Regions from separate parts of the Burkholderia sp. IDO3 genome, predicted to be linked through region 2. Evidence: riboswitches for the same ligand, from Rfam matches in the RefSeq annotation. Region 2 holds a riboswitch; each other region holds the start of a gene.
What was found. Region 2 has a riboswitch for cobalamin ahead of DCN14_RS07980 (TonB-dependent receptor). Riboswitches for the same ligand answer to the same signal wherever they lie in the genome.
Positions count from the first base shown of each region.

Region 1 (4,877 bases), 1.1 Mb from region 2:
CCGTCAGGAAGGTCGAGCAGCAGCTCGGCACGCCGATCTGGGATCGGGAAGGACGCGGGCTGCGGCTCACGCAGGGCGGGCAATATCTGCTGAAGCTGGCGAACCGGCTGCTGCCGCAGTTCGAGCTCGCGGAGGAGCGGATGAAGCAGTACGCGAAGGGCGAGCGCGGCACGCTGCGCATCGGGATGGAATGCCACCCGTGCTATCAGTGGCTGCTGAAGGTCGTGTCGCCGTACCTGGCGCGCTGGCCGGACGTCGACGTCGACGTGAAGCAGCGCTTCCAGTTCGGCGGCATCGGCGCGCTGTTCGGCTATGACATCGACGTGCTGGTGACGCCCGATCCGTTGAACAAGCCGGGGCTGCGCTTCGATCCCGTGTTCGATTACGAGCAGGTGCTGGTGGTCGCGGACGCACACCGGTTCGCGCATGCCGACTACGTGACGCCCGAGCAGCTCGGCGACGAAATCCTGATCACGTACCCGGTCGAAACGGACCGGCTCGACATCTACAACCAGTTCCTGACGCCCGCCGGCATCGTGCCGCGGCGCCACAAGTCGATCGAGACGACCGACATCATGCTGCAGATGGTGGCGAGCGGGCGTGGCGTGGCCGCGCTGCCGAGATGGCTTGCCGACGAATATGCGGACCGGATGCCGGTCGTGCCGGTCAAGCTGGGCAAGCAGGGAATCGCGAAGCAGATCTTCCTCGGCATCCGCGAAGCGGACGCGTCGATCGACTATCTGGCCGCGTTCGTCGCGCTCGCGCGCGAATCGACGTGGAGCGCGCCGCGCATGCTGCGCTAGGCGCGCCCTGTTGCGATGCGCGTCAGGCGGCGCGCATGCCGATGCGTTCGCCGCGTTCGACCCACGCGCCGAACAGCAGGCCGATCGTCGTCCACATGATCACCTGCATGCCGATCGCCGCCACGCGGAACTTCCACAGCACGGCTGCCGGAAAATCGGCCGGTAACTCGCTGACCGACGGCAACCCGAGCTGCACGGCCGCGATGATCGCGATGAACACGAGGCCCGCCACGATCGACGCGTTCCACTGGCCGAGCTTCGCCAGCAGATGACGGCGCACGTTGACCGAGAACACCATCGTCGCGATCGAGATCGCGATCATCAGGAAGAACAGGCCCGTGCGATAGCCGATCGTGTCGGGGTCGCCGACCGATGGCGGATTGGCCGGGTACTTGATGTTGGGCACGATCACGAGCGCGACGAATGCCGCGAGCGCGAGCCACGCGGCGAGCGGGCGTGCCGGGAGGCGGCTGCCTCGTCCGTATGCGAACGCGAAGACCAGCGAGAACAGCCCGCCGAATGCCGCGCCGTAGGTCACGACGCCCGTCAGCAGGCCGAGGCCTGCCTGCGTGTGACGGCTGACCAGTTCGGGCTCCGGCGCTTCGCCCTTGGCGGCATCGGATTTTTCTTCGAAGGAGATTGCCTGATCGACTTGCGGTTCGCCGACGATTTTCGCGAAACCGAACGTAAGGAGACCTGCGGCGATGCCTGCGAGCATCCCGCGCATGAGCAGCTTTCCGACCATCTTCTACTCCGCGTCAGTGGCAGGGAAAACCAAGCAGATGGCGGCCGTCGTGCACGAACTCGTGCACGTACATGCCCGGCACGATCGACGTCGCGCCCTGTTCCGCGCCGACGAAATACAGCGCGAGCAGCAGGATCAGACCGACGAAGATGGCCCACGGCAACAGTTCGCGGACGGGGATGGGCGCCGGCACGACAGCCGGCTTCAGCACTGCTTCGCTCATGGATGCACCTCAGGGGAATCGCGCCCCGACAAATGTTGGATGGAGTACGAACGCAGGTCTGGCTTCCGGGATCGGATATCCCCGGTTACAGTGGCGCGACCGCGCCGGAATTGCACCGGCTTCCACGTTTCGTATCGGGCGAATTGTACGCGCGAACGCGCGCGTATTGAAGGCCCGGACATGATCGGCACTGCCCCGCCCTGCCGCCTCGAACAATCGACCACCGACATGATCCAGCCTGTCTCGCTGCGCCTGATCGCACATGCATCGACCCGTGCGATGCGCACCGGCACGTTCCCCGACGACGATCCGCTCGACGCGCACGGGCTGGCCGACGCCGCCTCGATGCACGAGCGGTTCATCGGCGTCCCTCACGCGATCGCGCTGAGCAGTCCCGCGCTTTGCGCGCAACAGACCGCCGATGCGCTCGGGCTGCGCGTGCGGCTCGACGATGCGCTTCGCGATGTCGGCTACGGCCGCTGGCGCGGCAAGCGGCTGCACGACCTCGCGCGCGACCTGCCGGACGAACTCGGCGCATGGCTCGGCGATCCGCGTGCGTCGCCGCATGGCGGCGAATCGTTCGAAGACGTGGCATGCCGCGTCGGCGCATGGCTCGACGGCCTGCCGCCCGGTCGCGACGTCGTTGCGGTCACGCATGCGGCGATCGTTCGCGCAGCCATCGCGCATGCGCTTCGGATGGCCTCGCAGGCCACGATGCGCATCGACGTCGCGCCCCTGTCGTGCACACTATTCGTCAGGTCGCACGACAAGTGGACGGTGACCACCGATGACGATGGGCGCGATGCCGGCGCGTAAGCCCGGTGTTCACCATAGGGATGACGATTCGGGTCCGGGCAGCGCGGCTGCGTCACGGATGGAATGGCCGCGCACGCATTTCTTACATACCTGTAAGAAAACAATTCGTCGTCCCGACTGTCATCAAACTGACTGGTAGCCGAAGCTAGCATCGGACGCGGTTCCCTTACGAGATGCCGTCATGAATCAACCTGCTTCGTCCGCCGCCAATACTCCCGGCTCCACCGAACGCACCCGACAGGTCGGCTATGCCGTCTTCCTGCTGGTGCTCGCGATCGGCGCCGTCTATATCGCTACCCACCTGATTGCCGATCTGTCGCCCGTCCGCGAAGGATCGTTGTTCCCGTACCTGATGCTCGGTGCCGCGCTGCTGATCGCGCTCGGCTTCGAGTTCGTCAACGGCTTCCACGACACCGCGAATGCGGTTGCGACCGTGATCTACACCCACTCGCTGACGCCGAACGTCGCGGTGATCTGGTCCGGCATGTGGAACTTCCTCGGCGTGATGGTTTCGAGCGGCGCCGTCGCGTTCGGCATCCTGCAGTTGCTGCCGGTCGAGCTGATCCTGCAGGTCGGCAGCGGCTCGGGCTTCGCGATGGTGTTCGCGTTGCTGATCGCCGCGATCGTATGGAACCTCGCGACCTGGTACTTCGGGTTGCCGTCGTCGAGCTCGCATACGCTGATCGGCTCGATCATCGGCGTCGGGCTGATGAACCAGCTGCTGCACGGTCCGTCCGGCACGAGCGGCGTCGACTGGGGCCAGGCGCTCGGCGTCGGCAAGTCGCTGCTGTTCTCGCCGATCGTCGGCTTCCTGTGCGCATCGCTGCTGCTGCTCGTGCTGAAGGCCGTCGTCCGCGTTCCGGCGCTGTACAAGGAGCCGCCGAAGGACCAGCCGCCGCCGTTCTGGATTCGCTGCCTGCTGATCCTCACCTGTACCGGCGTGTCGTTCGCGCACGGGTCGAACGACGGGCAGAAAGGGATGGGCCTCATCATGCTGATCCTGATCGGCACGGTGCCGACCGCATACGCGCTGAACAAGGCCGTCACGCCGGCCGAATCGCAGACGTTCGTCGCCGTCGCGAACCAGGCCGCCGCGACGTTCGCGAAATACTCGAACGGCGTCGCACCGTCCGCGAATCCGCGCGCCGACGTCGAACACTTCGTGCAGCGCCGCGAGATGACGCCGGCCGTGCTGCCGGGCGTGCAGCAACTGTCCACGTCGCTGGCGACCGCGGTCGGTTCGTCGGGCTCGATGGCGGCCGTGCCGCAAGGCGACGTCGACAACGTGCGCAACACGATGTATCTGGTGTCCGAAGCGATTCGCCTGATCGAGAAGTCGGGGCAACCGGCATTTTCCGCCGATGACAAGCTCGCGATCGACAACTACCGCAAGCAGCTCGACCATGCGACCAAGTTCATTCCGACGTGGGTGAAGGTTGCCGTCGCGATCGCGCTGGGTCTCGGCACGATGGTCGGCTGGAAGCGGATCGTCGTGACCGTCGGCGAAAAAATCGGCAAGCAGCATCTGACGTACGGACAGGGCGCCTCGGCCGAGCTCGTCGCGATGCTGACGATCGGCGCGGCCGATGCGTACGGATTGCCCGTATCCACGACGCACGTGCTCTCATCGGGTGTCGCGGGCACGATGGCGGCGAACGGGTCCGGGCTGCAGTGGGGCACGGTGCGCAGCCTCGTGCTCGCGTGGGTGCTGACGTTGCCGGCATCGATTGTGCTGGCGGGCGGACTCTACTGGTTGTTCCGCTCGATCGCCTGAGCGGAGAAGCAGCGAGCGGCCAGGGGATCGGTCGCTCGCCGCGAAAGATCCGAAGTCGGTTCTTCCGTTCTTCGCGTCGTAGTCTTTCCGTTTCGCTCACGCTGAGCGAAGCCCATCCGGCTCACCGCCGCGTCAACGTCGCCGAGCCTCCGCGTCGCCGTACCGGGCGGCTCGCGCCATACTCCTCCTTTCTTTCCGGATTGAAGCGCAAGATCTGGAGCGCGTCGTCGCACGGACGACACTAGACTGAGTTCATCGACTTTCACCGCAGACGCAGGCATGCGCCGCGCTTGCCGACATCGCGTCGCCGCCCGTTCCACATCGACCGGCTGCGCATCGCGGCACGCTCGATGTCGGGTACTTCGATGCCGACAGCATGCCTGCGCGACGCCACATCGCTGACGAACGAGGTACACCCGTGAACATCGCCGACCTGCAACCCGCCGTCGAATCGGTCGACATGGCGCAGCGCGTGAGCGCGCTCGACTGGACCACCGTCGATGCCGAACTCGATCG
Region 1 covers NZ_CP028962.1:2,804,362-2,809,238, forward strand. Annotated here, with positions in the region: gene DCN14_RS12830 (LysR family transcriptional regulator) at 1-803, shown strand, start outside; gene DCN14_RS12835 (CbtA family protein) at 826-1,548, opposite strand; gene DCN14_RS12840 (CbtB domain-containing protein) at 1,562-1,771, opposite strand; cobalamin riboswitch at 1,805-1,943, opposite strand; gene DCN14_RS12845 (histidine phosphatase family protein) at 2,000-2,587, shown strand; gene DCN14_RS12850 (inorganic phosphate transporter) at 2,769-4,361, shown strand; gene DCN14_RS12855 (2OG-Fe(II) oxygenase) at 4,780-4,877, shown strand, end outside.
Region 1: another riboswitch for cobalamin. It lies ahead of DCN14_RS12840 (CbtB domain-containing protein); the one in region 2 lies ahead of DCN14_RS07980 (TonB-dependent receptor).

Region 2 (4,877 bases):
ACCGCTTCGACCACGCCAGCGGCATCGAAGCCGATCACGAACGGGAACGCGATCCGCATGAACGCGCCGAGATAGCCTTCCCGGCATTTCCAGTCGGCGGGATTGACGCCCGCGTACGCGACGCGGATCAGCACGTCGCCGGGGCCCGGCTTCGGCACGGGAACGTCGGCCAGTCGCAGCGCGTCGGAATGGCCGACGCGGTCGATCAGCAAGGCTCGCATGGTGGTGTCTCCTGTATTGATAGGTCGCATGGATCGGGATCGGTCGCCGCGCGTCACGCCGCCGTCTCGGCCAGCAGGCTCGACGCGAGCGGACAGAACGCGTGCGAGATCGCATCGACGGTCCAGTCGGGGCTTTCCGCGTCGAACCGGCGATCGACCCAGCCCCAGTGATAGGGATGCAGCAGGTATTCGCCGAGCAGATCGCCGACGCGCGCGAATTCCTGTTGCCACACGTGCGTCCACGCGCCCGGCGTCACGATCCGGCTCAGCCGCCAGTTGCGGATGCCGGGCATGAACGCGGGCATGCGCAGCAGTTCGCGTTCGAGTGCGGCAACCTGCGTGTCGTCGGCCTGTGGCCGCACGCGCAGCATCAGCGTGCGCCAGACGCCGTCGCGCAGCGCCGGTTCGCGCAGGCCGCCGCCGATCGCCCGGCACGCGGCGCCGTCGATCCGCACGACGCCCGGCAGCCCGGCCAGCGCGGTGAAATCCGTCGCGCAATCGGTTGCCCGTTCGTCGCGCAGCACGTCGAGCGTGTAGTCGCCCGCGCCCCAGCATCCGTCGAGATTGCGCTCGAGCGACACGCGGGTGGCGCCGGGCAGCGCGTGCGCGGCATCGCGCAGCGCACGCTCGGTTGCGCCGGCATCGGCAGCGGCCGAAACGAATACCTGCGCCGTGTCATGCTGCATGGTCGACCTCCGTCAAGGCCGGCAGCGGCGCGTCGGCGTCCGTCATCACGTGGCGGCGGCGTGCGTCGCACAGCGCATCGACGGCCATCCAGAATGCGACCACGTCGGCATCGGTCAGCGCGCGCATCCGGTAGTACGCGGGCGCATCGGCAACCTGCCAGGTCAGCCACAGCGTGCTCGGCCGCCCCGGCACCGCGACGGGCGGCGACACCCAGCGCCCGGCCGCCGTCAGCCCGCGCGCCGCGTGGCCCGGCAAATAGCGGTCGCGCAGCAGGGCAAGCACGTCGGGAATGCGCTCGGGCGCGAGCGTGATTTCGTCTACGATCTGGATCATTCGCGGGTCGTCTCGGATGGTTCGTGGCGGGATGCGATGCCGGCCGCCTACGCCGTTCCGGCGAGGCCGGAAGCGGCCGGCGTGGGTAGCATTCTTGCGTGGCAACGTTGGATGAACCCCTACCGGGCCGATCACCGGCCCCTATCGTCGCGATCAGAACGGGAGACACATGAAACAGCGCGCATTGCCGGCACGCGGCCGCGTGCTGCCGGGCCTCGGCGCACGCCTGCTCGACGAACTGACGCGCAGCGGCGCGCCGTCGGCGCAACCGCACGCGATGCCCGCCGTCGGGGTTAGCGCGACGACGCCCGGCGGCTTCGTCGCGTTGTACCGCGACGCGATCGAACGGCTCGAGGCGCAGGTCGCGCGCGGCAACGGTCATCCGCCGATGCGCAAGCAGGAAGTCGACCTGATGTGCCGTTGCCTGCTCAGCTGTGCGACGCTCGCCGATGCGATCCGCTGCGCGGCCGAGTTCTGCGAGATGCTGACGCCGCGTGCCGGCATGCTGTCGCTCGCGGTGCGCGACGGCCGCGCGACGTTCCGGATGGATTCGCTGCGCCGCACCCGCAGCCCGGCCGCGTGTCTCGTCGACCTGACCGGCCTGTTCTGCTATCTGCAACTGTTCGGCTGGCTCATCGGGCAGCCGCTGCGGCCGGACGAAGTGTGGCTCGGCCATCCGCGCCGCGACGATGCGATGCCGCTGCTCGGGCTGTTCAATGCGCCGGTCGACGTCGGCCGCCAAACCTACGGCTTCGCGTTCGACGCGGCGCGGCTCGATGCGCGCGTGATCCGGCAGCCGGGCGAGCTCGACGCATTTCTCGTCGACTTTCCGTTTCGTCTGATCGATGCGGCACCGGCCGTCGTGTCATGGGCGCAGCAGGTGCGCGGCTTTCTCGACGCGGCGCTCGCGCGCGAGCAGGCGGTGCCGGCGCTCGCGGAACTGGCGACGTGGCTCGGCGTCAGCGACGCCACGCTACGGCGGCGGCTGGCGGCCGAAGGCAGCGGCTATCACGTGTTGCGCGAGCAATGCCTGGCCGACGTCGCGCGACGCTGCCTGCGCGAGTCGGACTGGCCGGTCGCGCGGATTGCCGCGCATCTCGGCTTCGGCGGCGAGGAAGCGTTCCGGCGGGCGTTCGTGCGCTGGACGGGTATGGCGCCGAGCCGGTTCCGGCGCACTTGCGCGGCTGCCGGCATGCCGTTTCATCAGACGTGAAGCCCGGTTCGAGTGCCTCAACAGAAAGGATTTCGAAAGAATCCGGCGAAGAGTGACGTTTTTTCGCATCCCCTTCGCACCGGCAATTGACGCGCCGGAGCGCTCGCCATTACGCTTGCGCGCTGATGGTTCCCGGGAACGGGATCAAAAGGGAACGCAGGAGAGGCAACGCCTCGAATCTGCGGCTGCCCCCGCAACTGTAAGCGGCGAATCCGCGCCACCGCATGCCACTGGGAAAACCGGGAAGGCCGGCGCGAATGACGACCCGCGAGCCAGGAGACCTGCCATCGACCCGAGGTCCAAGCAGCCGCACCGGGCGGGGTGTCCCGATGCGCCACGCGCCGCCTTTGGCGGTCGCTCGTTGCATGGACGGCCCGACCTCAGGACCCATCCGATGTCCCATCTTTCCGAATCCGCTTCCACGCCGGAAGCGTCGCGCCGACATGCCGCCGGCATGCGCGGCGTGTCCGCGCACGTCTGCCGCGTCGCCCTGCGCGACGCCCGGCCACGCTGTCCGGTCCCGCGATAAACCAACGAGAACGAGCGCGGTACTCGCCGCGCCCCGCTTACGCCCGCTGTACGCAACACCATCACGCTCGCTGCCTTATGAACCTCCGCCACCTCCTTGCCACGTCCGCCGCCACGGCGCTGCTCTCCCCGATCGCCCACGCCGCCGGCGACACGGCGATCACGCAGCCGCCGCAGACCACGGACGGCGCCGACCTGCCCACGATCAGCGTGACCGACACGCGCCATCTGCCCGAGTCGTTCGACCAGCGCTATGCCTCGACGCAGGTGCTCACGCGCACCGACCTCGACCGGCTGTCGCCGAGCGATCCGGGCATCACGCAGGCGCTCGCGACGCTGCCGGGCGTCACCGTCTCGCAGAACGGCGGCCCGGGCTCGTCCGCGTCGGTCAGCATCCGCGGCTCGTCGGCCAGCCAGGTCGCGGTGTTCATCGACGGCATCCGGATCGGCTCGCCGACCACCGGCATCGCGCCGTGGGCGGACCTGCCGACCGAGGCGTTCGAACGCGTCGAAGTGATTTCGGGGCCGGCCGCCGCGTCGTTCGGCGCGAACGCGATGGGTGGCGTCGTGCAGCTGTTCACGCGCCGCGCGGCCAACCAGCCGAACCAGACCACCGTGTCGTTCGGCGGCGGCTCGAACAAGACGTTCGACACCCAGCTGCGCACGTCGGGCACCGTGCCGTCGACCGGCCCGCTCGCGGCGCTCGGCGGCCTCACGTATTCGCTCGGGCTGCACGACTACAACACGGCCGGCATCGACGCGACGCGGCCCGTGTTGCCGTACCACGAGGACGGCCGCAATCCGTATCACGCGCAGGACCTCGATGCGCGCCTCGGCTACGCGCGCGATAACTGGTCGATCTCGACGTTCGCGCTGTATCACCGCTCCGACCTGTCCTATGACAACGCCGGCTATGCGGATCGCCAGCTCGATCACCAACTGACGACCGGCATCGCGTTCCATCTCGACCTCGCGCCCGACACCCAGTTCGACCAGTCGTTCGGTTATGCGAACGATCGCCAGTTCCTGTATGCGAGCGACCCGGCCATCCCGACCGACCAGATCAATTCGCAGCGCATCACCTCGTCGACGTCGCTGACCCATCAGGCGCGCGGCTTCCATCTGTTCGGCCTGCCGCTGTCGGGCGAGACGAAGCTCGCGTACGACTTCACGCGCGAACAGGCATTCCTGCCGATCGATATTCCGGACGGCGTACCAACGCGCAACGACTCCGCGTTCTCGCTGCATCAGTCGGCCACGCTCGGCAGCGTGACGATGTTCGTCGCGGGCCGTCATGAAATCATCGCCGGCCAGTCGGTGAACACCGGCAACGCGGCCCTGTCGTGGGCGATCACGCCGGTGTACACGGCGCGGGTGTCGTACGGCAACGCGTTCCGCCTGCCGGCCTTCAACGACCTGTACTACCCCGGCTACGGCAATCCGGACCTGAGCCCGGAGCGCAGCGATTCGATCGAGGCCGCGCTCGACGCGAACACGTCGTACGGCACGTTCACCGCCGCGATCTACGACACGCGGGTGCACAACCTGATCGCGTACAACCCCGCGACGTTCTCGCCGATGAACATCGGCCGCTCGCATATCCGCGGTATCGACCTGTCGTACAAGGGGACGATTGGCCGCTACACGCCGGTCAGCATCGCGATCGGCCTGCTGGACCCGCAGGACGAGACCAACGACAGCTGGCTCAACCGCCGGCCGCGCCAGACGGTCAGCGTGAGCGTCGACCACACGTGGGACGAACTGCACCTGCACGCGCTGAGCACGGGCGCGTCGCTGAACTACGGCGGCACGACGTTCGACGACCCGGTGAACACGACCTACCTGCCGTCGTACCTGACGGTGAACCTGCGCGCGTCGTACAGGATCAACGCGCA
Region 2 covers NZ_CP028962.1:1,735,097-1,739,973, forward strand. Annotated here, with positions in the region: gene DCN14_RS07960 (NADP-dependent oxidoreductase) at 1-221, opposite strand, end outside; gene DCN14_RS07965 (Dabb family protein) at 275-907, opposite strand; gene DCN14_RS07970 (hypothetical protein) at 897-1,241, opposite strand; gene DCN14_RS07975 (AraC family transcriptional regulator) at 1,411-2,454, shown strand; cobalamin riboswitch at 2,564-2,758, shown strand; gene DCN14_RS07980 (TonB-dependent receptor) at 3,061-4,877, shown strand, end outside.

Region 3 (4,877 bases), on a different replicon from region 2:
CGCGAGCGCGACGGCTGGATGCCGACGAACACGTTGCCCGCGCGCCAGCCGGCGATCGTGAAGCGCCCTTGCCGCAGCGTCGGGTCGGCTTCGGGCGGCCCCCAGCGTTCGTTCAGCGCGTCGCGCACCGTGGCCGGCAGCCGCGCGAAATGCGCGACGTAGTCGGCCAGCGCGAAGCTCTGGAACGCCGGGCGCAGTGCGTGCACGGCCGGGTCGTTGGTCACGCCTTCGGTGAGCCGCGCGATCAGCGCGTCGCCGTCGGCCGGCAATTCGGCTACCGCGTAGCCCGCGTCGCGCAACGCCGCGAGCACGCGCAGCGCGGACGCCGGCGTATCGAGCCCGACGCCGTTGCCGATCCGCCCTTCGCTGTGCGGATAGTTCGCGAGAATCAGCGCGATGCGTTTGTCGGCATTGTCGAGCGTGCGCAGCCGGCACCAGCCGCGCGCGAGCGCCGCGACGAACGCGATCCGCTCGGCATCCGGCTGATAGCGCACGACGTCGACTTCGGTGTGCGGGCAACGATACGCGAGCCCCTTGAAGCTCACCGCGCGCGTGACGATGCGCCCGTCGACTTCGGGCAGCGCGATGTGCATCGCGATGTCGCGCGCATGCAGCCCCTGGTTGTCGGCCACCCACGCGTCGCGATTGCCGCCGGACAGGATCACCTGCAGCACGGGCGCGTCGCCGGCCAGCACGTCGGGTTCGGGGCTGTCGATCGCGCCCGCCGCGAACGCGGTGGTGTTCAATACGAGCGCGACGTCGTGCGTGTCGCAGAGCTGCGTGATGACCTCGCGGCTCACCGCGTCCTTCAGCGACGTGACCGCGATCGGCAGCGGATTGAGCCTTTCGCGCACGAGCGCATCGGCGAGCGCGTCGAACACGGCGGTGTTCGCGGCCTGCCAGTGAGCACGATAGAACAGGATCGCGACGACGGGCGCGCCGGGCGTCCAGCGCGCCCGCCAGTCGTCGACGCTCGCCGTGTCGCGTGCCGGGTGATACAGCGCCGCGGCCGGCAGCGGCCGCGGCGGTTCGGGCTCGTCGCCAAACCCGAGCGTATGGAATGCAATGCTGCGCAGCAGCGCCGCGGCGTTGTGCAGCCCGCCTTCGCGCAGGTAGCGCCACCACAGCCGGCACAGATCCGGCGTGACCGTGCTCTTCGCGACGAGGTTCGGGTCTTCCTGCAGGTCGCCCGAGAACATCGCGAGCTGCTGCTTCCGTTTCGACGCGAGCGACACGGCCTGCTCGATCCCGTACGGCCAGTACGCTTCGCCGCCGAGATGGTCGATCACGACCGTCTTCGCGTGACGCAGCACGTCGTCGACATAGAAATCGACCGACGCCGGCTGCCGCAGGAACGTGACGTTCGCGAGCCGGACGCTCGGAAAACCCGCCGGCATCGTCGGCACGACGCTTGCCAGCAGCGACAGCGTCGTGTCGGCCGAGCTCAGGATCACGATGTCGGCCGGCTGCTGGTCGATCCGGACGACGCCTTGCGTATCGTCGACGAAGCCGCCCGGCGTGGTGCGCAGCAAATGCATCGTGCGTTACGCCTGTTGCGTCCGGGCCGCGCACGCGGCGTCGAACGCGCGTTGCAGCGCGGCCGCGTCGAGATCCTCGCCGATCAGCACGAAGCGGCTCGCGCGCGTTTCGCCATCCTGCCAGCGACGATCGAAATAGCTGTCGAAACGCCGGCCGACGCCCTGGATCACGAGCCGCATCGGCGCATCGGGCAGCGCGGCGAAGCCTTTCGCGCGGTAGATCGTATGCGTCTCGACGACACGCTGCAGCGCGGCGATCGTCGCGTCGCGCGAACCTGCATCGCCCGACACGACGACCGAATCGAAATCGTCGTGATGGTGGTCGTGATCGCCGTCGTCGGCCGAGCCGTGATGGTCGTGACGCAGATGGATCGTGTCCTCCGACGCCGATTCGAGCCCGAGCAGCATCGCGAGATCCAGTTCGCCGCGCGTCGCGCGCACGATCTTCACCTGCGGCGGGATCTCTTCGCGGATCGCGGCTTCGACTTCGGCGAACTGCGCGTCGCCGACGAGATCGGCCTTGTTCACGATCACGAGATCGGCCGACGACAGCTGATCGGCGAACAGTTCGTGCAGCGGCGATTCGTGGTCGAGGTTCGGATCGGCGCGGCGCTGCGCGTCGACGGCCTGCGGATTCTCCGCGAACTGGCCGCTCGCGGCGGCCGGCCCGTCGACGACGGTCACGACCGCGTCGACCGTGAAGCTGCTGCGGATCGTCGGCCAGTTGAACGCCTGCACGAGCGGCTTCGGCAACGCGAGGCCCGACGTTTCGATCAGCACGTGGTCGATGTCGGCGCGGCGCTCGACGAGCGCCTCCATCACCGGATAGAACTCTTCCTGCACGGTGCAGCACAGGCAGCCGTTCGCGAGTTCGTACAACTGGCCCGACGCTTCGCCCGGCGCGCCGTTTGCGTCCTCGCAGCCGATGCCGCAGCCCTTGAGGATCTCGCCGTCGATGCCGAGCTCGCCGAACTCGTTGACGATCACCGCGATGCGGCGGCCTTCGGCGTGCTGCAGGATATGGCGCATCAGCGTGGTCTTGCCGCTGCCGAGAAAGCCCGTGACGATCGTGACGGGCAGCTTGCGCATAGTCATGGTAGATCCTGTGTCGAAAATGGAATCAAGCCGGGATCGTCGCGCCGAATGCGGCGCGGCATGTCATCTGGCGGATCGCGGGGATCGTGCGGCGCAGTCCGGACGGACGGCCGCTGAACGGACGGAACGACGAATCGGACATGACGCTTCCTTGCGAACGGTCGACATGGTGAATGCCAACACGGCCGTCGCTGCCCTGCCCGCGCCGCCTGCCGCTCGCCGCGCCGGCCCGGGCGCGCATGCGCGGCGGGCCGATCGGCGGAGGAAGCGGGAAACGCTCGGGCGTCGGGCGTGCTGCGGCCGTGGACGATGCGCCGCCTCCCCGCGGCGCTGAACCCCAATGTCTCGGCCGGTATCCGGGCTGACGAACACGCCGCTTCGCCTTCCCGGATGCGCGCGGCATCCAGTGGCGGTCGTCCGCATGCGGCGGGCATGCGGCGAAGCGGCGCTGCGTGGCGCTTGCGCGCGACGCGTTCGCTTACCGTTGCGGGGGCAGCACAGGTTGGCTCGACTGCGGTGCAGTCACGCTCCCTGTTTCCCGTTTAACTGCGCACGCCGGAGGAGCGCGCGCGAGCACCAAAACGCGTGCGAGTGTAGGCGGCGGTGCGGGGAGCGTCAAGGCGAAACGGGCCGCCGCCGGGCGTTCGGCATGGCCGCGGCGCCGCGCGCAAGGCTGCCTCCGGCGCCCGCGCGGCGGGTTCGCGCGGATCGGTCGCTGTGCTATCGTATGCGCCGCGTTCGGTGCTCGCACGCGCATTTGCGCGCATGCAGTTAAACGGGAAACAGGAGGCGGATGTCCGCCCGGCCTGTGCTGTCCCCGCAACGGTACGCCGCCCGCGCGCCGCGCTTGCCGCGCACGCGCCCAGGCCGCCCGCGATGCCACTGCCCTTCAGCGGGCGGGAAGGCTGCGGCCTGGCAAGCGGCCAGCCCGGATACCGGCCGACGCAAGGGGCGAGCCCGATGCTCGCCGAACGCCCGATCCGCGGGGGACGGATGGGGTGCGCATTCCGCCCGCGCTCGCGCGGGCTTCGCTCGATCAATCATGTCTTGCCTGTCCGTCGGCAGCCGATGCGCCGCCCGCTTTCCCCTTTCCACTGCTTCGACACGGTGCGCGCCGTGCCGCACGCGATGAGCCGCGCCTGGCTCGTCGGCGCCGGCCCGGGCGATGCCGATCTGCTGACGCTGAAGGCCGTGCGCGCGATCGCCGCGGCCGACGTGCTGCTCGTCGACGATCTCGTGAACCCCGACGTGCTGCGCCACGCGCGCGCCGATGCGCGCATCGAGCAGGTCGGCAAGCGCGGCGGCCATGCGTCGACGCCGCAGGACGCGATCGTCGCCGCGATGCTCGCGCACCTGCGCGCGGGCCGCAGCGTCGCGCGGCTCAAGGGCGGCGATCCGTTCGTGTTCGGCCGCGGCGGCGAGGAACTGCTCGTGCTCGGCGCGGCCGGTTTCCCGGTCGAAGTCGTCAACGGCATCACGGCCGGCATCGCCGCGCCGGCCGCGCTCGGCATTCCGGTCACGCATCGCGGCGATGCGCAGGGCGTGATCTTCGTCACGGGCCACGGCGCGGGCGCCGACGAACCCGACTGGCGCGCGCTGGCCGCCACGCGCATGACGATCGTGATCTACATGGGCATTCGCCGGCTCGACGCGATCGCGGCCGCGCTGCGCGACGGCGGGCTGGCCGGCGACACGCCGTGCGCGGCGATCGAGAACGCGACGCGTGACGGGCAGCGGCACGTGCTCGCGACGCTCGATACGGTGGTCGAACGCGTCGGCGCGACCGGTATCGGTTCGCCGGCGATCGTCGTGATCGGCCGGGTCGCGGCGCTCGCCGACGACCCGGCGGTGCGCGTGGCGCTTGGCGGGAGCGGCGCATGATGCGCGTCGCGCTCGGCGTCGGTTTCCGCGCGGGCGTGACGGCCGCGCAACTCGACGCCGCGATCCGCGCGGCGCTCGCGCGCTACCCGGACGCCGAGCCGGCCGTCGTCGCGACGCTCGCCGTCAAGGCGCACACGCGTGCGCTGCGCACGCTGTGCGCGCGGCGCGGCTGGCCGCTCGTCGCGTTCGACGCGGCGCAGCTCGCGCATTGTCCCGAACCGGCGCCGAGCGCGCCGTCGGCTGCCGCGCTCGCGCGTTTCGGCGTCGCCGGCGTGGCCGAACCGTGTGCGCAGCTCGCGGCGCCGCGTGGCCGGCTGCTCGGCCCCAAATCCATCCTGGGCGGCGTGACGGTTGCGCTCGCCG
Region 3 covers NZ_CP028963.1:1,852,034-1,856,910, reverse strand. Annotated here, with positions in the region: gene cobN (cobaltochelatase subunit CobN) at 1-1,538, opposite strand, end outside; gene cobW (cobalamin biosynthesis protein CobW) at 1,545-2,633, opposite strand; cobalamin riboswitch at 2,963-3,229, opposite strand; cobalamin riboswitch at 3,356-3,592, shown strand; gene cobA (uroporphyrinogen-III C-methyltransferase) at 3,702-4,514, shown strand; gene DCN14_RS23195 (cobalamin biosynthesis protein) at 4,511-4,877, shown strand, end outside.
Region 3: another riboswitch for cobalamin. It lies ahead of cobW (cobalamin biosynthesis protein CobW); the one in region 2 lies ahead of DCN14_RS07980 (TonB-dependent receptor).

Region 4 (4,877 bases), on a different replicon from region 2:
GGTCGAGCTCGGCCGTATTGACGACCTGTTCCGCGCGATGGCCGTCGAGCACGGCCGGCGGCACGAGCGAACCGGCATACAGGATCACCGGGCACGCGCGCACGAGGCGCTGGCCCTTCACCGTGATCAGCTCCGGGTCGCCGGGGCCCGCGCCGATGAAATACACCGTCATCGAAAATTCTCCGTCAATTCATTGTGCAGCCGGGCGCGCCGCATCACGCGCGCGCGGCCGGATCGAGTGCATCGAGCAGCGCGGCGGCCGAGTCGAACGCGCGATCGGCATCGGGCAGCGGCGGCCGGCGCAACATCACGACCGGCAGCCGGCGTTCGCGTGCAACCTCGAGCTTGGCTTCGGTCGCCGCGCCGCCGCTGTTCTTGCTGACCACGACGTCGATACCCGCGAGCGCGAGCAGCGCGCGTTCGCCGTCGAGCGTGAACGGCCCGCGCGCGGCGACGACCTGTGCGCGCGCGTTGCCGGGATGCGGATCGAGGCAGCGCACCAGCCAGAACTGGTGCGGCGGGATGTCGTCGAGATGCGCGAGCGGTTCGCGGCCGAGCGTGAACAGCGGCCGCCGGAACGGCGCGAGCGCGGCTTCGATGCCGGCCCAGTCGTCGACCATCCGCCAGTCGTCGCCGGGCCCGGGCGTCCACGGTGCGCGGCGCAGCGCCCATAGCGGCACGCCGGCGCCGCGCGCGGCGGCCGCCGCGTTCGCGCTGATTTGCGCGGCATACGGATGCGTGGCATCGATCACGAGACCGATATCCGCGCTGCGCAGATAGGCGGCAAGCCCCGCCGCGCCGCCGAAGCCGCCAACGCGCACGTCGCAGCGCAAATCGTCGGGCACCTTGCCGAGGCCCGCGAGGCTGTAGACGTGTCGCGGGCCGAGCGCGCGTGCGATCTTCAGCGCGTCGCCGGTGCCGCCGAGCAACAGGATGCGGGTGTTCATGGTGTTCGTGGCGTTCATCGCGCGTCTCCGACGAAGCGGCCCTGCCGGTCGATCGCGAACATCTCGACGGCGACCGAGGCCGGCACGATGTCGCGCGCGACGCGCAGTGCATGCGCGCAGACGATGTCGCCGAGCGGTACGCCGCCGGCCTGCGCGAGCTTCAGCGCTTCCTGGCTCGTGTTCGCGGCGCGCATCGCGGCCTGCAGCGCGTCGTTCGCGCCGGCCTCCGACGCCCACTGCGCGAGCAGCGGCAGGTCGATGCTCGAATGGCGGCTGTGCAGGTCGAGATGGCCGGCCGCGAGCTTGCTGAGCTTGCCGAACCCGCCGCACATCGACAGGCGCGCGACGGGCGCGCGGCGCAGGTGCTTGAGCACCGCGCCCGCGAAATCGCCCATTTCGATCAGCGCCATGTCGGGCAGGCCGTAATGCGCGCGCATCGCGTCCTCGCTCGCGTTGCCGGTACACGCGGCGATGTGCGCGATGCCGTTCGCGCGCGCGACGTCGATGCCCTGGTGGATCGACGCGATGTACGCGGAACACGAGAACGGCCGCACGATGCCGGTCGTGCCGAGGATCGACAGCCCGCCGACGATCCCGAGGCGCGGGTTCATCGTCTTCAACGCGAGCGCCTCGCCGCCCTCGACGCCGATCGTCACGTCGAAGCCGCCCGCATGGCCGTATTCGGCGGCGAGCGCGTCGAGGTGGGTCGTCATCATCTGGCGCGGCACCGGATTGATCGCCGGTTCGCCGACCGGCAGCGTGAGCCCCGCGCGCGTGACCGTGCCGACACCCGGCCCCGCATGAAAGCGCACGCCCGGCGTCGCGGCGAGCGCGACGCGCGCGAAGATCAGCGCGCCGTGCGTGACGTCGGGATCGTCGCCGGCGTCCTTCAGCGTGCCGGCTTCGGCGCCGTCGGCCGTGGTGCGGCAGAACTCGAGCCGCATCATTACGCGCTGCCCCTTCGGCAGCACGATTTCGACCGCATCGTCCGCGCGGCCCGCGAGCAGCAGGCGCGCGGCGGCGAGCGACGTCGCGGTCGCGCAGCTGCCGGTCGTGTAGCCGAACCGCAGCGGCGCCGGTTGTTCGGGGGTTTCGTCGCGCATCACGCGAGGTCCGCGAGGTTCGACAGGCCGGTTGCCGTGGCGTCCGGCTTGCGCACGTCGTACAGCGTGACGGGCAACGGTTGCCGCCACGTGTCGAAGCGGCCGAGCGGCTCCGCGTGCGCGAGCGATACGCGCATGAGCGTGCCGCCGTGCGCGTCGCGCCATGCGGCGAGCGCCAGCTCGCCCTGCAGCGTGACCGCGTTCGCGACGAGCCGGCCGCCGGGCTTCAGCGCCGACCAGCACGCGTCGAGCACGCCGGGCGCCGTCGCGCCACCGCCGACGAAGATCGCGTCGGGCGCGGCGAGCCCCGCGAGCGCATCGGGCGCACGCCCCGCGACGAGTTGCAGGCCCGGCACGCCGAGCGCGTCGCGGTTGTGCTCGATGAAGCGCTGCCGCTCGGCGTGCGATTCGATCGCGATCGCCTGGCACGATGGATGCGCGCGCATCCATTCGATGCCGATCGAGCCGCTGCCCGCGCCGACGTCCCACAGCAGTTCGCCGGGTGCGGGCGCGAGGCGCCCGAGCGTGAGCGCGCGCATGTCGCGCTTGGTGAGCTGGCCGTCGTGGCGGTACGCATCGTCGGGCAAGCCGGGCGTGAGCGCGCGGCGCGGTGCGTCGGGGCCGGCCCGGCAGTCGAGCGCGACGAGATTGAGCGCGGCCGTTTCGTCGACGCTCCAGTCCTGCGCGAGGCCGTCGATGCGCCGTTCCAGCGGGCCGCCGAGATGTTCGAACACGCTGATGCGCGTCGGGCCGAAGCCGCGTGCCGTGAGCTCGGCGGCGACCGTGGCCGGCGTGCGGCCGTCCGCGCTCAGCACGAACAGGCGCCGGCCCGGCAACAGGTGGCGCGCGAGCGTCGCGAGCGGGCGACCGACGAGCGACACCGCGCCGATGTCCTGCAACGCCCAGCCGAGCCGCGCGGCCGCGAGCGACAGCGACGACGGGGCGGGCAGCACGCGCCACTCGTCGGGGAGCAGTTCGCGCGCGAGCGTCGCGCCGACGCCGAACAGCATCGGGTCGCCGCTCGCGAGCACGCAAACGGGCGAGCCGCGGCGCGCGAGCAGGCCCGACAGGTCGAACGGCGACGGCCACGTTTCGCGCGCGGCCGGCAGCCGCGCGGGCAGCATGTCGAGGTGCCGCTTCGCGCCGACCACCCGCGTCGCGTCGAGCAGCGCGCGCCGCGCGCTGCGTCCGAGCCCCGCGTAGCCGTCGTCGCCGATGCCCACTACCGTCAGCCACGCCGTCATGCACCCTTCCCCATCGTTCGATTCCATCGAGTCGCCGCACGACGGCCGTGAAGGCGCCGGTGCGGCCGTCCGCATTGCGAAAGTCGGCATGGTACCGTGTTCCACCGCGCGTTTCATCTGCCGGCCCGCCGCCCCGCACCGTGTTTTGCCCCGACTCCGGCGCATGGCCGGGCGGTCGCGAAGCGCCGTCGAAATCGGGTATCCTACGGCCGTTCGATCGCCGGTGCCCTTCGGGGCCGAAGAGGGAACACGGGGCGCGCGTCGTGCCGCCGTGGCTGCCCCCGCAACTGTAGACAGCGAGCCGATCTCCCCTTCATGCCACTGGTTTCACCGGGAAGGCCGGGAGCAGGCGCCGACCTGTCAGCCAGGAGACCTGCCGGCCTGAAAGTGCGTGCGTGCCAGCCGGCGTCGGGCGGGGTGTACCGATGCGTTGGCCGCTGCGCGACACTGTCCCGTATTCCGTTGAGTTCCGCCCCCGTCTCGATTCCTGTGTCGCCCGCCGTGCGCCCGTCGGCCTGCCCGGGGCTCGTGCGCGTCGTCGCGGCCGCCGACGGCGGACTGTGCCGCATCAAGCTGCCGGGCGGCCGGCTCGACGCGCGACAGGCGCGCGCGATCGCCGCTGCCGCGCGCGCCTACGGCTCCGGTGCGATCGACGCGACCAATCGCGCGAATCTTCAGCTGCGCGGCATTCGCGGCGGCGCGGCCGATCCGCTGGCCGACGCGTTGCTCGACGCGGGCCTCGGCCCGCGCGCCGCCGATGCCGCCGACGACCGGGCCGCGCTCGCCATGAGCGACGACGTCCGCAACCTGATGCTCAGCCCGCTCGCCGGGCGCGACCCCGACGCGCTGCTCGATAGCCGCGCACTCGCGACACCCCTCTTCGACCTGTTGGCGCGCGAGCCGCGTCGCGGCGAACTGTCACCGAAATTCTCGATTCAGCTCGATGGCGGCGAATCGGTCGCGGCGCTCGATCATCCGCACGATATCTGGCTGGCCGCCTGGCGTCGCGGCGACGGCGCGCTGCGCATCGCCGCGGGCCTGGCCGGCTGCGTGCCGGTCGCCTCCGGCGACACGCCCGCGTCGATCGACGTGTCGCCCGACCAGGCCGTCGCGCTCGTGCGTGCGTTGCTGCTCGCGTTCCTCGATCTCGCGCCGGCCGACGTCGCGCGGATGCGCGCGTTGCTCGCGACCTGCGGCGAACGCGCGCTGCTCGAACGTGCGCAACACGCTCTGCCCTTCCCGCTGGCGGCCGACCCGGCGCTCGCCGGCTGGCGACGCGCGCCGTCCGATGCCGCGCTGCGTTTCGGCGCGCGGCCGTCGCTCGACGCGGCCCGCTGCAGCGTCGGCGCGCAATGCGCGCTCGGCCGGCTCGACGCGACGCAACTGGAACGGCTTGCCGACATATCGGAAGCCGACGGCGACGGCACGCTGTCGATGACGCCCTGGCAAGGCGTGTTCGTACATGGCGTGACACATGACCGCGCGCCGGCCGTGCTCGACGCGCTCGCGTCGCTCGGCCTCGTGTGCGCGCCGACCGATCCGCTCGCATCGCTCGTCGCGTGCACGGGCAGCGCAGGCTGCGC
Region 4 covers NZ_CP028963.1:1,871,576-1,876,452, reverse strand. Annotated here, with positions in the region: gene cobM (precorrin-4 C(11)-methyltransferase) at 1-172, opposite strand, end outside; gene DCN14_RS23295 (cobalt-precorrin-6A reductase) at 216-947, opposite strand; gene DCN14_RS23290 (cobalt-precorrin-5B (C(1))-methyltransferase) at 962-2,050, opposite strand; gene cbiE (precorrin-6y C5,15-methyltransferase (decarboxylating) subunit CbiE) at 2,050-3,294, opposite strand; cobalamin riboswitch at 3,499-3,690, shown strand; gene cobG (precorrin-3B synthase) at 3,796-4,877, shown strand, end outside.
Region 4: another riboswitch for cobalamin. It lies ahead of cobG (precorrin-3B synthase); the one in region 2 lies ahead of DCN14_RS07980 (TonB-dependent receptor).